DNA from 2 places in the Micromonospora sp. NPDC049900 genome. Region 1 is predicted to be linked to the other one. Evidence: riboswitches for the same ligand, from Rfam matches in the RefSeq annotation. Region 1 holds a riboswitch; the other holds the start of a gene.
The links. A riboswitch is a leader RNA that binds a small molecule or an ion and turns the genes downstream of it on or off. The one in region 1 is predicted to bind cobalamin.

Region 1 (7,430 bases):
TGTTCGACGGTGTCGGCGGTCAGATCGGGCGGGCCGCGTTCGAGGGGACGGCCCGCGGCGGCCGTTTCTCGATGCACGGCGCCGCCAGCGGCGGGGGGCACGCTCGTCGAGCCCGCCGAGGCACACCGTAGGGGCATCGAGGTGATCGGCATCGCGCAGTTGTCCGGCTTCAGGTCGGAGATGGTGCGGTGGGTCGAGCAGATGATCGCCCAGGCGGCGGGGGTCGTCCGGCCGGTCATCGGGCAGACCTTCCCGTTGGACCGTGCCGCCGACGCGCACGCCGCGATCGAGAACCGTACCGCCGTGGGGAAGACCCTGCTGCTGATCTGAGTGCCGGAGCAGGCCTGCGGGCGGGTGGGCCGTGGCTTCGCGGTCACGAGTCGCGGCGGCGTCCGCCGTCGATCGGTGCGCCGTCGCGCAGGTGTCCGTCGGCGATGAGGACGGCGAGGTCCGCGTCGACGTGCTCGTACCAGGTGTCGTCGGGATAGACGACGACGAGCGGGCCGAGGTTGCAGGGGAACAGACAGCCGGTCGGGGTGACCAGGACGTCGTCGTCGCCGAGGCCGTGCTCCTTGAGGCGGTTGCCGAGGGCGGCGGCGACCTGGCCGGCGCCGTACGCGGTGCAGCGGGGCCCACGGCAGAGCAGTACGTGTCGGCGGTGTCGGGTGATCTGTGACCAGGCCGGGCTGCGGAACGGTCCGGGGTTGCCGTCGAGCGTGGCGTGTTCGCCGGTGATGGCGTCGCTGACGGCGGTGACCAGCGCGGGGCGTGTCGCCAGTGGTGGGGCGAGGAGGACTCGTACCTGCCGACTCCGGGTGGTACGCCAGTGGGCGACCGCGCGGCGCAGCCAGGTGTCGAGGTACCGGTCGGGCGGTAGGTGCGCGGCCACGAGCAGGACTTCTCCGTGCTCCGGTACGGCGTCGAGGGCGGTGTGCAGCGATGGTTCGGCGCCGTCGAGGAAGCAGGCCCGCACCGGCACGCCGGTGGCCTCGGCGACCTGCGCGGCGAGGTGGTGGATCGCGTCGTGGCCGCCGTGGTGCGTCGCTCCGCGCGAGACGAGCAGGACGTTCATGCCACCGGTGCCCGGTAGGTGATGACCGGGCGTCCGTCGTGCAGGGCGACGTCGGCGTCCACGGCGTACACGTCGGCGAGCAGCGCGGGCGTCAGCACCTCGGCAGGGGGTCCGGAGGCGACGACCCGGCCCTGGCGCAGCACCACCACGAGGTCGCAGAACATCGCGGCCAGGTTGAGGTCGTGCAGTGCGGCGAGGGTGGTGACGCCGCTGCGCCGGACCAGGCCCAGCAACTGGAGCTGGTGGCCGATGTCGAGGTGGTTGGTGGGTTCGTCGAGCAGGAGCAGTTGCGGTTCCTGGGCCAGTGCCCGGGCGAGTTGGACCCGCTGGCGTTCCCCACCGGAGAGCGTCTGCCACCGGCGGTGGGCGTAGCCGGTCATGTCGACGCGGTCGAGGGCGTCGGCGGCGGCGGCCCGGTCGGTGTCGGTGTCCGACCAGCGGGAGCGGCGGTGCGGAGTGCGGCCGAGCAGTACCACGTCGAGTGCGGTCAGGTCGAGGTCGGTCTCGGCGTACTGGGCGAGCAGGGCCATCCGTCGTGCGGCGGTGGCACGCGGCAGCCCGGCCACGTCGTCGCCGGCGACGGTCACGGTTCCGGATCCGGGGGCGATCAACCCGGCGACGACCCGCAGCAGGGTGGTCTTGCCGGACCCGTTGGGGCCGAGCAGTCCGACCAGGGTGCCGCGCGGCGCCGAGCAGGTCACCCCGTCGAGGAGTCGAGCGGCCGGCACCGACCACGAGACGTCGTGGATCTCCAGCATCAGGTGCTCCGGTCCCCTCGGCGCAGCAGTAGCACGAACGCGGGCACCCCGATCAGGGCGGTCAGCACGCCCACCGGTAGCTCGCGGGGGTCGAACAGGGTCCGGGCCGCGGTGTCCACCCAGATCAGGAAGATCGCTCCGGCGAGGACGACGACCGGCAGCAGCCGCCGGTGATCGGGGCCGGTGAACCGCCGCACGGCGTGCGGCAGGATCAGCCCGACGAACCCGATCGCGCCGCTGATCGAGACCAGCACGGCGGTCAGCAGCGCCGTGGTGACCAGGAGCAGCCATCGGACACGCCGCACGTCCACGCCGAGGGCGGCGGCGGCCTCCTCGCCGAACGCGAACGCGTTGAGCGCGCGGGCGAACCGGAGGATCACGGCGAACCCCGTCGCGAGCAGCGGCGTCGCCCACGCCAGGGCGGTCCAGTCCACGCGGGCGAGCGAGCCGGACAGCCAGAAGGTGATGCTCTGGGTCGCGTGCGGCTGGGCCGCCCAGATGATCACGAACGTCGTCAGCGCGGCGCACATCTGCGCGACGGCGACGCCGGCCAGCACCACCCGGGTGGGTCGCAGCACCGCTCGCCGGCCGGCGGCGGCGACCACGACGGCGAACGCGGCGAGCGCCCCCACGAACGCTCCCCCGGTGAGCGCCGCCGCGCCCGCGCCGAGTCCCAGGACGAGGACGGCGACGGCCCCCAGCGACGCGCCGGAGGAGACACCCAACAGGTACGGGTCGGCGAGCGGGTTGCGGGTGACGGTCTGCATGACGGCGCCGCAGGCGGCGAGGCCGGCCCCGACCATGGCGGCGCCCAGGACCCTCGGCAGCCGCAGTTCCCACACGATGTGGTCGCGCAGCAGCGGCACGTCGGAACTGGCCAGGCCGAGATGACCGGTGACGACCCGCCACACGGTGCCCAGTGAGAGGTCTGCCGGCCCCACCGTCACGGCCGCGGCCACCGACAACAGCAGGACACCCGCGAGTACGACCACGGCGGCGGCCGGTCGCACCGTCCGGGTCGGTTTGGGCGGGGTCGGTGCCGGCCGGGTGGTGACGGTGGTCAGTTGCTCATCCCGCCGACGCCCCGGGCCAGTGCCTCCACGGCGAGCACGTTGCGCACGCCGGCGGAGGTGGCGGAGAAGGGTACGGTGACGTACCGCTTGTCCCTGACGGCGGGCAGGTCCTTGAGCGCCGGGTGCTTCTCGAGGAACGCCTGCTTGGCGGCGGCGGTGTCCCAGCTCGCGTCGACGAGCACGATGACGTCCGGGTCGCGCTCGATGACGGCCTCCCAGTTGGTGTCGGCCCAACTGCCGGTCAGGTCGTCGAAGATGTTGGTGACCCCGGCCGCAGACATGATCATGGCCGGGCCGCCGCAGCAGGCGCCGGCACTGGGCGCGTCGTTGCCGCCGTCCCACCACAGCACCCGCGTGCCCTTCGCACCCGCCGACACGTCCGCGATGCGTTGCTTCTGGTCGGCGATCAGCGTCTCGGCCCGCTCCGCGACGCCGAAGATCGCGGCGATCTCCCGGATCTCGGTGAACACGTCGTCCATCGCCAGCTTCGCCGGCCGGGTGTCCTTCGGGCAGCCGGCGGTGGAGAGGTACGTGGTCACGCCGAGTTTCTGCCAATCGGCGCGGTCACCTGCTCCCTCGTCGCCGAACGCGCTGGAGAAGGAGGCGTAGACGAAGTCCGGGGCGAGGTCGAGCAGCTTCTCCTTCGACGGGTACTCCTTGGCCAGCACGGGCACCTGCGCGTACGCGGCGGCGTACTCGGGCAGCACCTCGTCGTCGAGGTAGGCGGTGCCGGCCATCCGGTCATGCAGGCCGAGCGCCAGCATGATCTCGGTGGCGGACTGGTTCATCGTCACCGCCCGCGCCGGAGGGCCCGGGACCGTGACCGGGGTGCCGCAGTTGGTGAGTGTGACGGGCCCGGCGGCGGAGGCCGTGGCAGCCGGCTCGCTGTCGCCGGTCGTGGCGCATCCGCCGAGCAGGGCGAGCACGATGGAGAGCGGCGCGGCAACGCGCCAGGACGCAGGGAACCGCATAGCGGGACCACCTTCCAGCACCTCGTGGACGGTCGTACGGGTGCCGTGGCCGGTCTCCTGGCTGACGGGTGGTGCGCCGGTGGCCGGCCTTCCCAGGCTTACGCCCAGTGACCTTGCGTGGCCTCCAGCATCCCGATCACAGTGGCGAGGGCCGCACCGGTCTCACACCGGCTTCCCGAACACCACGGCGAGGCCACCCTAACCAAAGCAGGCAGCACCGTCACCGTGGCCTAGATCATGGTCGGGAGTGCACGTGGGTTCAGGCGGACGGTGCAACCGAGCGTCGGTGTCGCACCAGGACGCCTCGAAACGTCTGGGGTCCCGGTGTCACAGCGGTGGTGGGGTGCCGGCACCGCCTGGATCAGAGACGAACTCAGCGAGACTTCTTCGCTGCTCGCTTGCGCGGTGGGGTCAACAGGTCGGCGACCGCGGCGATCGCGGACGGCACCAGGCGGTAGTACGCCCAGACGCCGCGCTTGTCACGTTCGAGCAGGCCGGCCTCGGTGAGGATCCGCAGGTGGTGACTGACGGTCGGCTGGGAGAGTCCGAGCGGCTCGGTGAGGTCGCTGACCGACGCCTCTCCCTCGGGAGCCGACTGGATCAGGCTGAGCAGTCGTAGCCGGGCCGGGTCGGCGAACGCCTTCAGCACCCCCGCGAGCCGTTCGGCGTCGGCACGCTTGATCGGCTCGCCGGCGAGGGGCGAGATGGCGGGCGGCGCAGTCTTCACAGTTCCCACGCCTTGCATCGTTGCAGCACACCCCGTCGATCCGCTGGTGAACGAGGGCAGGATCACCCGGAGTTCGTGCGGCTGCCCGCCACCGGACATCGCCGTACCCCCGCCGGGGGGAGTCGTGAACTCCTCGGAGGCAGGCAAGTACCTCCGCCTGCGGTGCGACACCGGGCTCGGCGCAGACGACATCGAGGCGCTCATCGTCGCGCTGCGCGACTGCGTCGCCGGTGCCTCCATCGCGGAGGGTCACGGGTGGCGACGGTCTTCGGGCCGGCGAACAGGCGCGGGATGCGTCGGAGCCCGCCCGGTGCGTACAGTTCCGGGTCGGACGTGGGGTCGACCGGACGGATCCGGCGCAGGGAACGGGACATCGACGGCATGACGGCGGACAAGATTGCGAAGAACGGTCAATACCGCATTGACCCGACCCAACTGGAGACCTGTCTCAGCGTCTTCGAGGCGTTGGAGGATCTGCCTCCCGATCATCCCGACGTGGTGCGGGTGCAGCGGGCCACCGCGAAGCTCTACAAAATGATCAAGCAACGGCGACGTGAGGACCGACGGGATGCCATCGCGGCAGCCGATCGCGCGGTGACAGCAGCCACCGCCACCGGTGCCCCGGGCCGCATCGACGACGAGACCCAGGGCAACCCGCTCGTCTCCCCCACCGTGGGTGCCACCGCCGGCGTCCTGCACAAGCCGCGTGGTTGCTACATCTGCAAGCAGCGCTACCGCGAGGTGGACGCCTTCTACCACCAGCTCTGCCCGACCTGCGCCACCCTGAACCGGGAGCGCCGCGACGCCCGTACCGACCTGACCGGTCGGCGCGCGCTGCTCACCGGCGGCCGGGCGAAGATCGGCATGTACATCGCACTGCGGCTGTTGCGCGACGGCGCGCACACCACGGTGACCACCCGATTTCCCCACGACGCGGTCCGTCGATTCGCCGCGATGCCCGACAGCGGGGACTGGCTCCACCGCCTCCGGATCGTCGGGATCGATCTGCGCGACCCCGCCCAGGTGATCGCCCTCGCTGACTCGGTCAGCGACCAGGGACCACTCGACATCCTGATCAACAACGCGGCGCAGACCGTCCGCCGCACGCCCGCGGCGTACGCGCATCTCGTCGCCGCAGAGGCGGCGGCCCTGCCGGACGGTCCGCTACCGGAGATGATCACCTTCGCCAAACCTGCCGGCCGGAGCGAACCGGCGGGTAGCCTGATCGCGGCACCGACCTCGCCCACCATCACGCCACACGCGCTCACCGCGCTGGCGCTGACCAGTGGCTCCGCCTCACCGGAACGGATCGCGGCAGCCAACGCCATCGACGCCGGCGGTCTGGTGCCCGACCTCGACCCGGTCAACAGTTGGGTGCAGCGGGTGCACGAGGTGGACCCGGTCGAACTGCTCGAAGTGCAACTGTGCAACGTGACCGCGCCGTTCGTACTGGTCAGCCGACTGCGACCGGCGATGGCCGCAGCGACCGCCCGCCGCAAGTACGTGGTGAACGTGTCGGCGATGGAGGGCCAGTTCGGCCGCGGCTACAAGGGGGCAGGTCACCCGCACACCAACATGGCCAAGGCCGCGCTGAACATGCTGACCCGGACCAGTGCCCAGGAGATGTTGGCCGACGGCATCCTCATGACCAGCGTCGACACCGGCTGGATCACCGACGAACGGCCTCACCCGACGAAGATGCGGCTGGCCGAGGACGGCTTCCACGCCCCGCTGGACCTGGTCGACGGCGCGGCCCGGGTCTACGACCCGATCGTCCGCGGCGAACAGGGCGAGGACCTGTACGGCTGCTTCCTCAAGGACTACGCGCCCTGCGCCTGGTGATCGGCGCTGACCCCGGGGACAACCTCCGCCAAGCAGCTCGAAGGCCCGGCCGCACAGCGCGGCACCCCGCCCATGCCCTCCCCCACCCGGCGGCCAGCCGCCCGCCGGGTGGCGGCGCCGACGTCAGGTTCCGGTCACCCGACGCCTCCGGCCCCCAGGCCGGCTGAGAGGAACGAGTCCTCACCGCGTACATCGTCTCCTCGCCTTGGTGCTCGACGTCATCGTCAGCGTCCTGGTGACGTGGAAGAAGGCCGTCTGAAGCCCCGCGAGGACCCCGCCGCATCCACGCCGATGCCGTCCCCCCTCGCTGGTAGGCATACCCTGACCACGAGCACAGCTTCCGCAGGCACGTCAACGCTCGGGCTCGACCGGCCCGCGCCCGCTGCTCGACCCGAGAGGTACTCCTATGCCCGATACGACGGAGCCCGTCACGTACCTCATCGTGGACGGGGAGAACATCGATGCCACTCTCGGCAACAGTGTTCTGGAGCGCCGACCGGCACCTGCGGAGCGACCGCGGTGGGAGCGTCTGCGGGACTTCGCGCGGGACACGTGGCAGCGGCCGGTGAAGGGGCTGTTCTTCCTCAACGCCTCGGGTGGCGGTCTGCCGATGCCCTTCGTCCGGGCCCTCCTGAGCATGGAATACCGGCCCATCCCGCTCGCCGGATCGTCGGAGCAGAAGGTGGTGGACATCGGCATCCAGCGAACGCTGGACGCTATCGCCCGACGCCCTGGCAACGTGATGCTCGCCAGCCACGACGGCGACTTCCTACCGCAGATCGGGGAGCTCCTGCACGGTGACCATCAGGTCGCGGTCGTCGGGTTCAAGGAGTTCCTCAACGCCGGCTTCGCCGAGCTGCCGGGCCTGCAGGTGTTCGACCTCGAGGAGGACGCGGGCTGCTTCACCAACGTGCTTCCTCGGGTTCGCATCATCGACCTCGACGACTTCGACCCGGAGCGCTTCCTGTAGGCCGGACGGCATCCGAC
Region 2 (7,430 bases), on a different contig from region 1:
AGACCGCGCCGGCCTGCCCGGCCAGCGACCGGTAGGTGCTGGCCCAGGTCCGGTAGCCCAGCCGGGCCGCCTGGGCCTGCCGCACCGCGTGCACGCTCTCCAACAGCAGGAACAACATCCGGTAGATCAGCGCGGCCACCTCGGTGACGGCGCTGGGCACCCCGAGACGCTGGAGCCGGGGCAGCACGTCGGCAAGCGGCGTGGTGGCGGCGAACAGCAGCAGACAGAGCAACGCGGCGCAGGCTCGACCGGCGGTCGTGGCGGCCGTCGCCACCCCCTCCGGCGCCCACCGCACACGCGTCGGGCCGGAGACCGCCACCAGCATCGGCACCGAACCGGTCAGGATGAACAACAGCGGCGTCCGGGCCGCCCGGACCAGCAGGCGCGGCGGCAACGCCGCCGGCCCGAGCAGCGCCACCGTCGCGGTCAGGCCCACCACCAGGGCGCCCGGCCACGGCGGCAGGAGCAGCGCACAACCCAGCAGCCCCAGGGCCAACAGGGCCTTCTCCGCCGGGTGGCGGCACCGCCAGGGGCTGGCGTACGCCGCCACGTCCAACGCGAGCACTAGTCGGTGGTCTTCTCCCCGGTCGCGGACTGCTCGCCACGCAGCCGCTGCCGGGTCCGGGCGACCCCGAAGTAGTAGCCGAGGAAACCGGCCCCGAGGGCGGCCTGGAGCGCGAACAACGCCGACTCGATCTCACCCGACGGCGGCTCGTAGATCGAGCTGAACCACGGCTCGTAGTCGGGATGGTCGTTGACGATCGCCTCCTCGGCGAGGGCGTCGGCACCGGTGAACGGCTCATCGCCGCTGCCCAGCCCCAGCACCAGCGGCGCCACCGCCAACGCCACCACGGCGAGCAGCAACAACAGGTTGGTCCGGCCGAACGACTTCACGCCACCGCTCCCTCGGTCGTCGGGGCCGGACGGCGCAGTACGCCGAGCCGGCGGAGTTCCTGCGGACTCACCCGGACCAGCAACCGCACCACCAGGACGGTGAGCAGCCCCTCGCTGATCGCCAGCGGGATCTGGGTGACCGCGAAGATGGACCCGAACTTGGCAAGCGCGCCGACGAAGCCCGAATCCGGGTCGGGGAAGGCCAACGCGAGCTGCGCACTGGTCACGCAGTAGGTCGCCAGATCGGCCAGGGCGGCGGCGAAGAACACCGAGATGCCGAGGCCGCCACCGAGCCGGCGGACCAGCGCGTACACGCCGAAGGCCACCCAGGGGCCGACGATGGCCATCGAGAAGACGTTCGCGCCGAGCGTGCTCAACCCGCCGTGCGCCAGCAGGAGTGCCTGGAACAGCAGCACGATCGTGCCGAGCACACTCATCACCGGTGCCCGGAACAGGATCGCCCCGAGCCCCACACCGGTCGGATGGGAACAGGAGCCGGTCACCGAAGGGATCTTCAGCGCCGACAGGACGAAGGTGAACGCCCCGGCCGCGCCGAGCAACAGCTTCGCGTCGGGATTCGCGCGGACCTGCTGGACCAGGTTGCGTGCACCGTGGATGACGAACGGCGTCGAGACCGCGAACCATGCCGCCGCCTGCACCGGTGGTAGGTAGCCCTCAGCGATGTGCATGAGTCGACCTCCCCTTCCAACACCTCGTGGACGAGATCACACGTCGGGGTCGGTCTCCTGGCTCCCGGATCGTCGCGAACTCCGGCCTTCCCAGGTCCTCCACGGACCCAGTGGCGTACAAGTCGGAGTGAACTCCCCGGTCACAGTGGCGAGGGCCGCGCCGGTCTCACACCGGCTTCCCATTACCGCGACGGCGAGACGTTATCCGTTCCGCGCACCGGCGCACAAGACTCGTCGATACCCCGACGACCGTACTCGGGTGAAGAGTGCCGTTTGTCACGACGATTCCCGGGTAGACGCCAGATCCGTTGCGAGAAAGGGGCCGGCGGGTTGGACGAGAACGAGTTCATCGACTCGGTGGCGAACCGCACCGGCGCGTCGACGGAGCAGGCGACCGCCATCGCGCGCGCAACCCTGACCACGCTGGCCGAGCGGATCGACGGAGGCGAGGCCCGGGACCTGGCCGAGCAACTCCCGGAAGGGCTGCGGGCGTACACGTTCGCGCCCAGCGAGACCGCCGAACGCTTCGGGCTCGACGTGTTCGTCCAACGCGTCGGCGGCCGGGCCGACGTCGACCCCGACCTGGCCGAGGCCGGCATCCGGGCGGTCCTGGACACCATTCGAGGTGACGTCGCCCCCGCCGCATACGACGACGTCATCGCGAACCTGCCGGCCGAACTGTGGCAGGTGGCCAACCCGGCGCCGTCCTACGACGCGCAGCGCGACCGCGGCTAGCGGATCACCGGCCGGTCAGGTGGGGCGCCGGCTCCACGTACACCGGCAGGTGATCGCCGGCCTGCGCACAGAACAGGGCGACCTCGTACGCCATGTCCCCGACCTCCGCCGAACCGTCGATACCGACGGTGAGGATCGCCCCGTTGCCGGCGGTGGCGTGGAACAGGAACGCCCGCGACATCTGCACCACCACCTGATGCAGCTCGCCGTTGCCGCACAATCGTGCGGCGGCCAGACCCAACGCCTGAAGCCCACAGACCACACTGGACAGTTGCTCGGCGATCTCCTCGTCGATGCCCCGCGAGGCCCCCAGCATGATGCCGTCCGGGGAGAGCACCACCGCGAACTTGGCACCGGGCACCCGATCCACGATGTCGTCGAGCGCGGCGTTGAGGTTCTCGGCGGTGACCAGGGCATGGGTCATAAGGCGCTGTCCTCTCGTCGAAACTCCTACGTTCGTACCAGAGAAGACGCGGTGTCAGGGGCCCTACGTTCCCCCGAACCTGTTCCCTGATCCCCCTAACGTACGACGCCGCTGGTCACCCTAATCGGACGGGTCGGACGTCACGGTCACACCGAGAACCGTTCCTCTGACCGACCGTGATGTAAGGAGGGGTCCCCTGCTAACGCCTCGTGCATAGCAGGGGACCCCTCCTTACATCCACACCTCGCCCGGCGGCCTCATGTCGCGGCGGTTGCCTACGGTGATCAGAATGGCGGGATGACGCGTACCCGCTGGACTGCCCTGATCGCGGTGGCCGCTCTCGCGACGGTCGCCGGCTGCTCCGACGGGGCGGAGTCGGAGTTGCCGGTGCGGGCAGCGCCGTTGCCGGCCGAGGTGCGGGGGCTCGGTGCGGCGGTGCTGGCGGTGCCGGTGGCGGACGAGCGGCGCAGCGACCTGGTCGGGCTGCTGGCGGTGGACCGGTTCGGGGACGACGTGGCGGGGCTGACGCCGGTCCGGCGGCACGTCGACCTCGCCCTGGGCGATCCCCGGTTCCCGACGGTCGCGCGGGGCCTGGCGGAGGACCGCCGGGACGCGCTGCTCGTGGGCGGGCGGTTGCGGGATGTCACGCTGCCCGAGCACACGTACGCCCGGGAGGTCACCGGCGTCGGCGTCGGGCTGGCGATCACCGGCTCCCGGTGCCTCACGGTGACCGGCGCGGGGGCGATCGCGCAGCCGTCGGTGGAGGCGTCCTGTTCTGCCGCCGAGTTGGGTGGTGTGGTGTGGCAGGACCGGCCGCGCACCGGGTACGGCGGGATCGACCTGGAGACCGGGGCGGCGAGTGCGCCCATGACGTTGCCGTCGTACCCGATCGCTGCCAGCGCGGACGGCCGCTACCTCGCCGCGCCCAGCAAGGAGCGGCCCCGGCGGCTCGTCGTGGCAGACACCTCGAACGGGCGGTCCCGGCCTACCGTCACGCTCGGCAGCGGCACGGTTCAGGGGGCGATGACAGAGGGCGGCTTCGCGGTGCTGCACCTTCTCGACCAGCGGCGGGCGGTCAGTGTGGTGGCCCCGGACGGTGACGTGCGGACCCTGCTCACCCCGGTCGGGGAGGTCGCCTTCGCCCCGGACGGGCGACGGGCCGTGGTGGTGGACACCCGCTCCGGCAGCAACCGGCTCGCCGTGCTCGATCTCACCTCGGGTGCGGTCACGCCGGTGGCGGACCTGCCGCCGATGACGGGGTCAGTGACCGCGACGGTGTCCGGGGACACCGCCCTGGTCGTCGACGTGCCGTTCGGGCCGGACAGCGGCGAGCCGACGCCGCGCCCCACCCGCGCCTGGTCGGTGCGGCTCTCCGAGGCCACCGCGACCCCGCAGCCGGGCTCGCCCGCCGCGGCGGCGGTGCTGGTACGCAAGACCGACACCCCGCCGGCCGTCGCGTCGGCGGTGTCGGCGTTGCTGTTCCAGCCGGGCGGCGAGACGCTGACCCTCGATCCCGACGGTACGGTGACCACCGCCCCGCCGGGCGCCACGCCCACCGCGAGCCTCGGTGGCGGTGCGGTGCTGCACACGGTGGTCGATTCCGACGGCGAGGAACGTGCCGACCGGGTGCTGGTGACCGACGGGTCGGGCGCGGCGACCGAGGTGCCCACCGGTGCCGGTGACGACCAGCGGGTCGACCGGGTGATCCTCACCCCGGACGGCGGTCACCTGCTGATCTCGCTGCGGCCCACCCGTCCCCGGGGGCAGCCGGGTGACCTCGACGCCGTGGTGGTCGTGCGCCGCGACGGCTCCGGCGAACCGGTCGTCGTCTACCGGGGTGCGGTGCTGGCCGGCCTCGGCGTGGCGCAGACGAGCACCCCGTGACCGGGACGGTGTCGCGTGCTCAGTGCATCGCCTGGGTGCCGATGACGGCCAGCAGTTCCAGCTTCTCGTAGCTCTCGCTGCCGGGTACGGCGGTGTAGACCAGCAGCGAGTGGCCCTGCCCCGGGTCGACGAGCACCTGGCAGGTCAGCTCCATCATGCCCAGCTCAGGGTGGACGAAGTGCTTCACCTCGTGCGGGCGGACGCCGACCTCGTGGTCCTCCCAGACCCGCCGGAACTCGTCGCTCTCCGTCAGGAGCAGGTCGGCGAGGTGCGCGGCGCGGGAACCGGGACCGCGCAGCGTGACGACCTCGCGTAGCCCGGAGGCGAACATCCGGGTGAGGTGCGGATGGTCGCGGGGGTCGTAGCGGGCGCGGGTCTCCGGGTCGGTGAACCACCGGTAGCCGATGCTGCGGGCCGGGCCCTGATAGCGCGTCAGGTCGCCGGTGAGCGCGACGCCGAGCGGGGTCTGCCGGAGCGTCTCGCCGAGTTCGGTGACGACCTCGGCGGGGGTGTCGTGCAGGCGGTCGAGGATGCGCAGCAGGCCCGGGCTGATGTGTGTGCCGGCGGCGCTCGGCGCGGGCGGGTTGTGCCCGGCGAGCCGGAACAGGTGGTCGCGTTCGTCGAGGGAGAGGTGCAGGCCCTGCGCGATGGAGGCGATCATCTGCTCGGACGGTTGCGGGCCGCGTTCGCGTTCCAGCCGCGAGTAGTAGTCGGTCGACATGTGGCAGAGCGCGGCCACCTCCTCGCGCCGGAGCCCGCTCGTGCGGCGGCGTTGCCCGCGCGGCAGGCCGACGTCCGCCGGTTGCAGCGACTCGCGACGCCGTCGCAGGAACTGCGCCAGTCCGGTCCGGTCGATCGCCATGGGTGCCTCCTTCGGTGCCACCTCGTTTCTACCGCCAGCGTCGGTCGGTAGCCACGGCCCGCCGATCCCCCCTTCACCGCGCTGACCCGGCCGCCCGATCCGGGGATCGACGGGCCCTGAATATCGCCGCCGGGATCGCCGAGGGTGGAGACACCGACACGATCCCAGGAGTACGAACATGCCAGGTAAGACGATCGACATCAGCGTTCCCGACCTGTCCGGAAAGCGGGCGGTCGTCACCGGGGCCAGCGACGGCATCGGGCTCGGCATCGCCACCCGGCTCGCCGCCGCCGGTGCCGACGTGATCCTGCCGGTGCGCAATCCGGACAAGGGCGAGACGGCGGTCGCCGCCATCCGCCGTCAGCACCCGAGGGCGACCGTGTCGCTGCGGGCGCTCGACCTCTCCTCGCTGGCCTCCGTCGCCACGCTCGGCGAGACGCTGCGTGCGGAGGGGCGGCCGATTCATCTCCTCGTCAACAACGCGGGCGTGATGACGCCGCCGCAGTTGCAACGCACCGCCGACGGGTTCGAGCTGCAGTTCGGCACCAACCACCTGGGGCACTTCGCCCTCGTCGGTCACCTGATGCCGCTGCTACGCGCCGGTCGGGCGCGGGTGACGTCGCAGATCAGCATCGCGGCGAACCGCAACGCCATCAACTGGGACGACCTGAACTGGGATCGGTCGTACGACGGGATGCGCGCGTACAGCCAGTCGAAGATCGCGTTCGGGTTGTTCGGGCTCGAACTGGACCGCCGCAGTAAGGCCCACGGCTGGGGCATCACCAGCAACCTGTCCCACCCGGGGGTCGCCCCGACCAGCCTGCTCGCCGCGCGTCCCGAGGTGGGTCGCCAGCGGGACACCATGGGCCGACACATGATCCAGACCATGTCCCGGCTCGGCGTCGTGGTGGGCACGGTCCGGACCGCTCAGCTTCCCGCCCTGTACGCCGCCACCGCCCCCGCCGCCGTCGGTGGCCGGTTCTACGGGCCGAGCGGCATCGGGAACCTGGGTGGTGCCCCGGCCGAGCAGAAGCTCTACTCCCGGCTGGGCGACGCCGCCGAGGCGCAGCGGGTCTGGCGGGTCTCCGAGGAGTTGACCGCGGTGTCGTACCCGACCGACTGAGACGGTGCGGTGGGTGCCCCGGATGCCGCCCGGCGCGGCACCCGGGGCGTCCCGGGCCCCGTCGGCCCGTCATCCGCGTACCGCGACGGGATCGACCGTCGCGGTACGCCGCTGGTGGATGCGGATCAGGTCGGCGTACCGGACGCCGCTGGCCTTGAGCGTGCGCCGCTGGGTGGCGTAGTCGACGTGCACCAGACCGAAGCGCTTGTCGTAGCCGTACGCCCACTCGAAGTTGTCCAGCAGGGACCAGGCGAAGTAGCCGGCCACCGGGGCGCCCCGACCGACCGCCGCCGCGCACGCGGCCAGGTGCCGTTCGAGGTGGTCGGTGCGTTCCGGGTCGGTGACGGTGCCGTCGGCGGCGACCACGTCCGGCCAGGCCGAGCCGCTCTCGGTGACCAGGATGCGGGGCGGCGCGTACTCCTGGCTGACCTCGACCAGCAGGCGTTCCAGGCCGGCCGGGTGCACCTCCCAGTCCATCGCGGTGTGCGGCGCGTCGGGCACCGGCACCTGCCGGGCGTACGGTGCCGGGCCGTCCGGGTCGTCGGCGGCGACCTGCCGGAAGTAGTAGTTGACGCCGAGGAAGTCGGTCGGGGTGGCGATGACCGCGAGGTCGTCGCCGCGCACCGGTGGTTCCACCCCGTAGGTGGCGACCATGTCGGTCGGGTAGCCCCGGCCGTGCAGCGGGTCGAGCCACCAGCGGTTGACGTGCCCGTCGAGTCGGCGTGCGGCGGCGAGGTCGGCGGGTCGGTCGCTGGCCGGGTCGATCGGGCTGAGGTTGAGCACCGGCCCGATCGACGCCGGGGCGGCGGCGTTCGCCCG

Region 2: it holds a riboswitch for cobalamin, as region 1 does, so the genes downstream of both, ACIBMZ_RS15505 (energy-coupling factor ABC transporter permease) here and ACIBMZ_RS23435 (ABC transporter substrate-binding protein) in region 1, are expected to answer to the same signal.

The regions. Positions count from the first base shown of each region.
Region 1 covers NZ_JBITKM010000012.1:122,242-129,671, reverse strand. The annotation lists gene ACIBMZ_RS23460 (zinc-binding dehydrogenase) at 1-145, shown strand, start outside; gene ACIBMZ_RS23455 (zinc-binding dehydrogenase) at 142-330, shown strand; gene ACIBMZ_RS23450 (CbiX/SirB N-terminal domain-containing protein) at 374-1,072, opposite strand; gene ACIBMZ_RS23445 (ABC transporter ATP-binding protein) at 1,069-1,830, opposite strand; gene ACIBMZ_RS23440 (FecCD family ABC transporter permease) at 1,830-2,840, opposite strand; gene ACIBMZ_RS23435 (ABC transporter substrate-binding protein) at 2,891-3,874, opposite strand; cobalamin riboswitch at 3,904-4,076, opposite strand; gene ACIBMZ_RS23430 (ArsR/SmtB family transcription factor) at 4,248-4,619, opposite strand; gene ACIBMZ_RS23425 (SDR family NAD(P)-dependent oxidoreductase) at 4,983-6,443, shown strand; gene ACIBMZ_RS23420 (NYN domain-containing protein) at 6,850-7,413, shown strand.
Region 2 covers NZ_JBITKM010000005.1:361,811-369,240, forward strand. The annotation lists gene cbiQ (cobalt ECF transporter T component CbiQ) at 1-565, opposite strand, end outside; gene ACIBMZ_RS15500 (energy-coupling factor ABC transporter substrate-binding protein) at 565-894, opposite strand; gene ACIBMZ_RS15505 (energy-coupling factor ABC transporter permease) at 891-1,583, opposite strand; cobalamin riboswitch at 1,613-1,788, opposite strand; gene ACIBMZ_RS15510 (DUF2267 domain-containing protein) at 1,914-2,318, shown strand; gene ACIBMZ_RS15515 (roadblock/LC7 domain-containing protein) at 2,323-2,742, opposite strand; gene ACIBMZ_RS15520 (hypothetical protein) at 3,040-4,626, shown strand; gene ACIBMZ_RS15525 (helix-turn-helix transcriptional regulator) at 4,646-5,488, opposite strand; gene ACIBMZ_RS15530 (SDR family oxidoreductase) at 5,667-6,611, shown strand; gene ACIBMZ_RS15535 (GH1 family beta-glucosidase) at 6,681-7,430, opposite strand, start outside.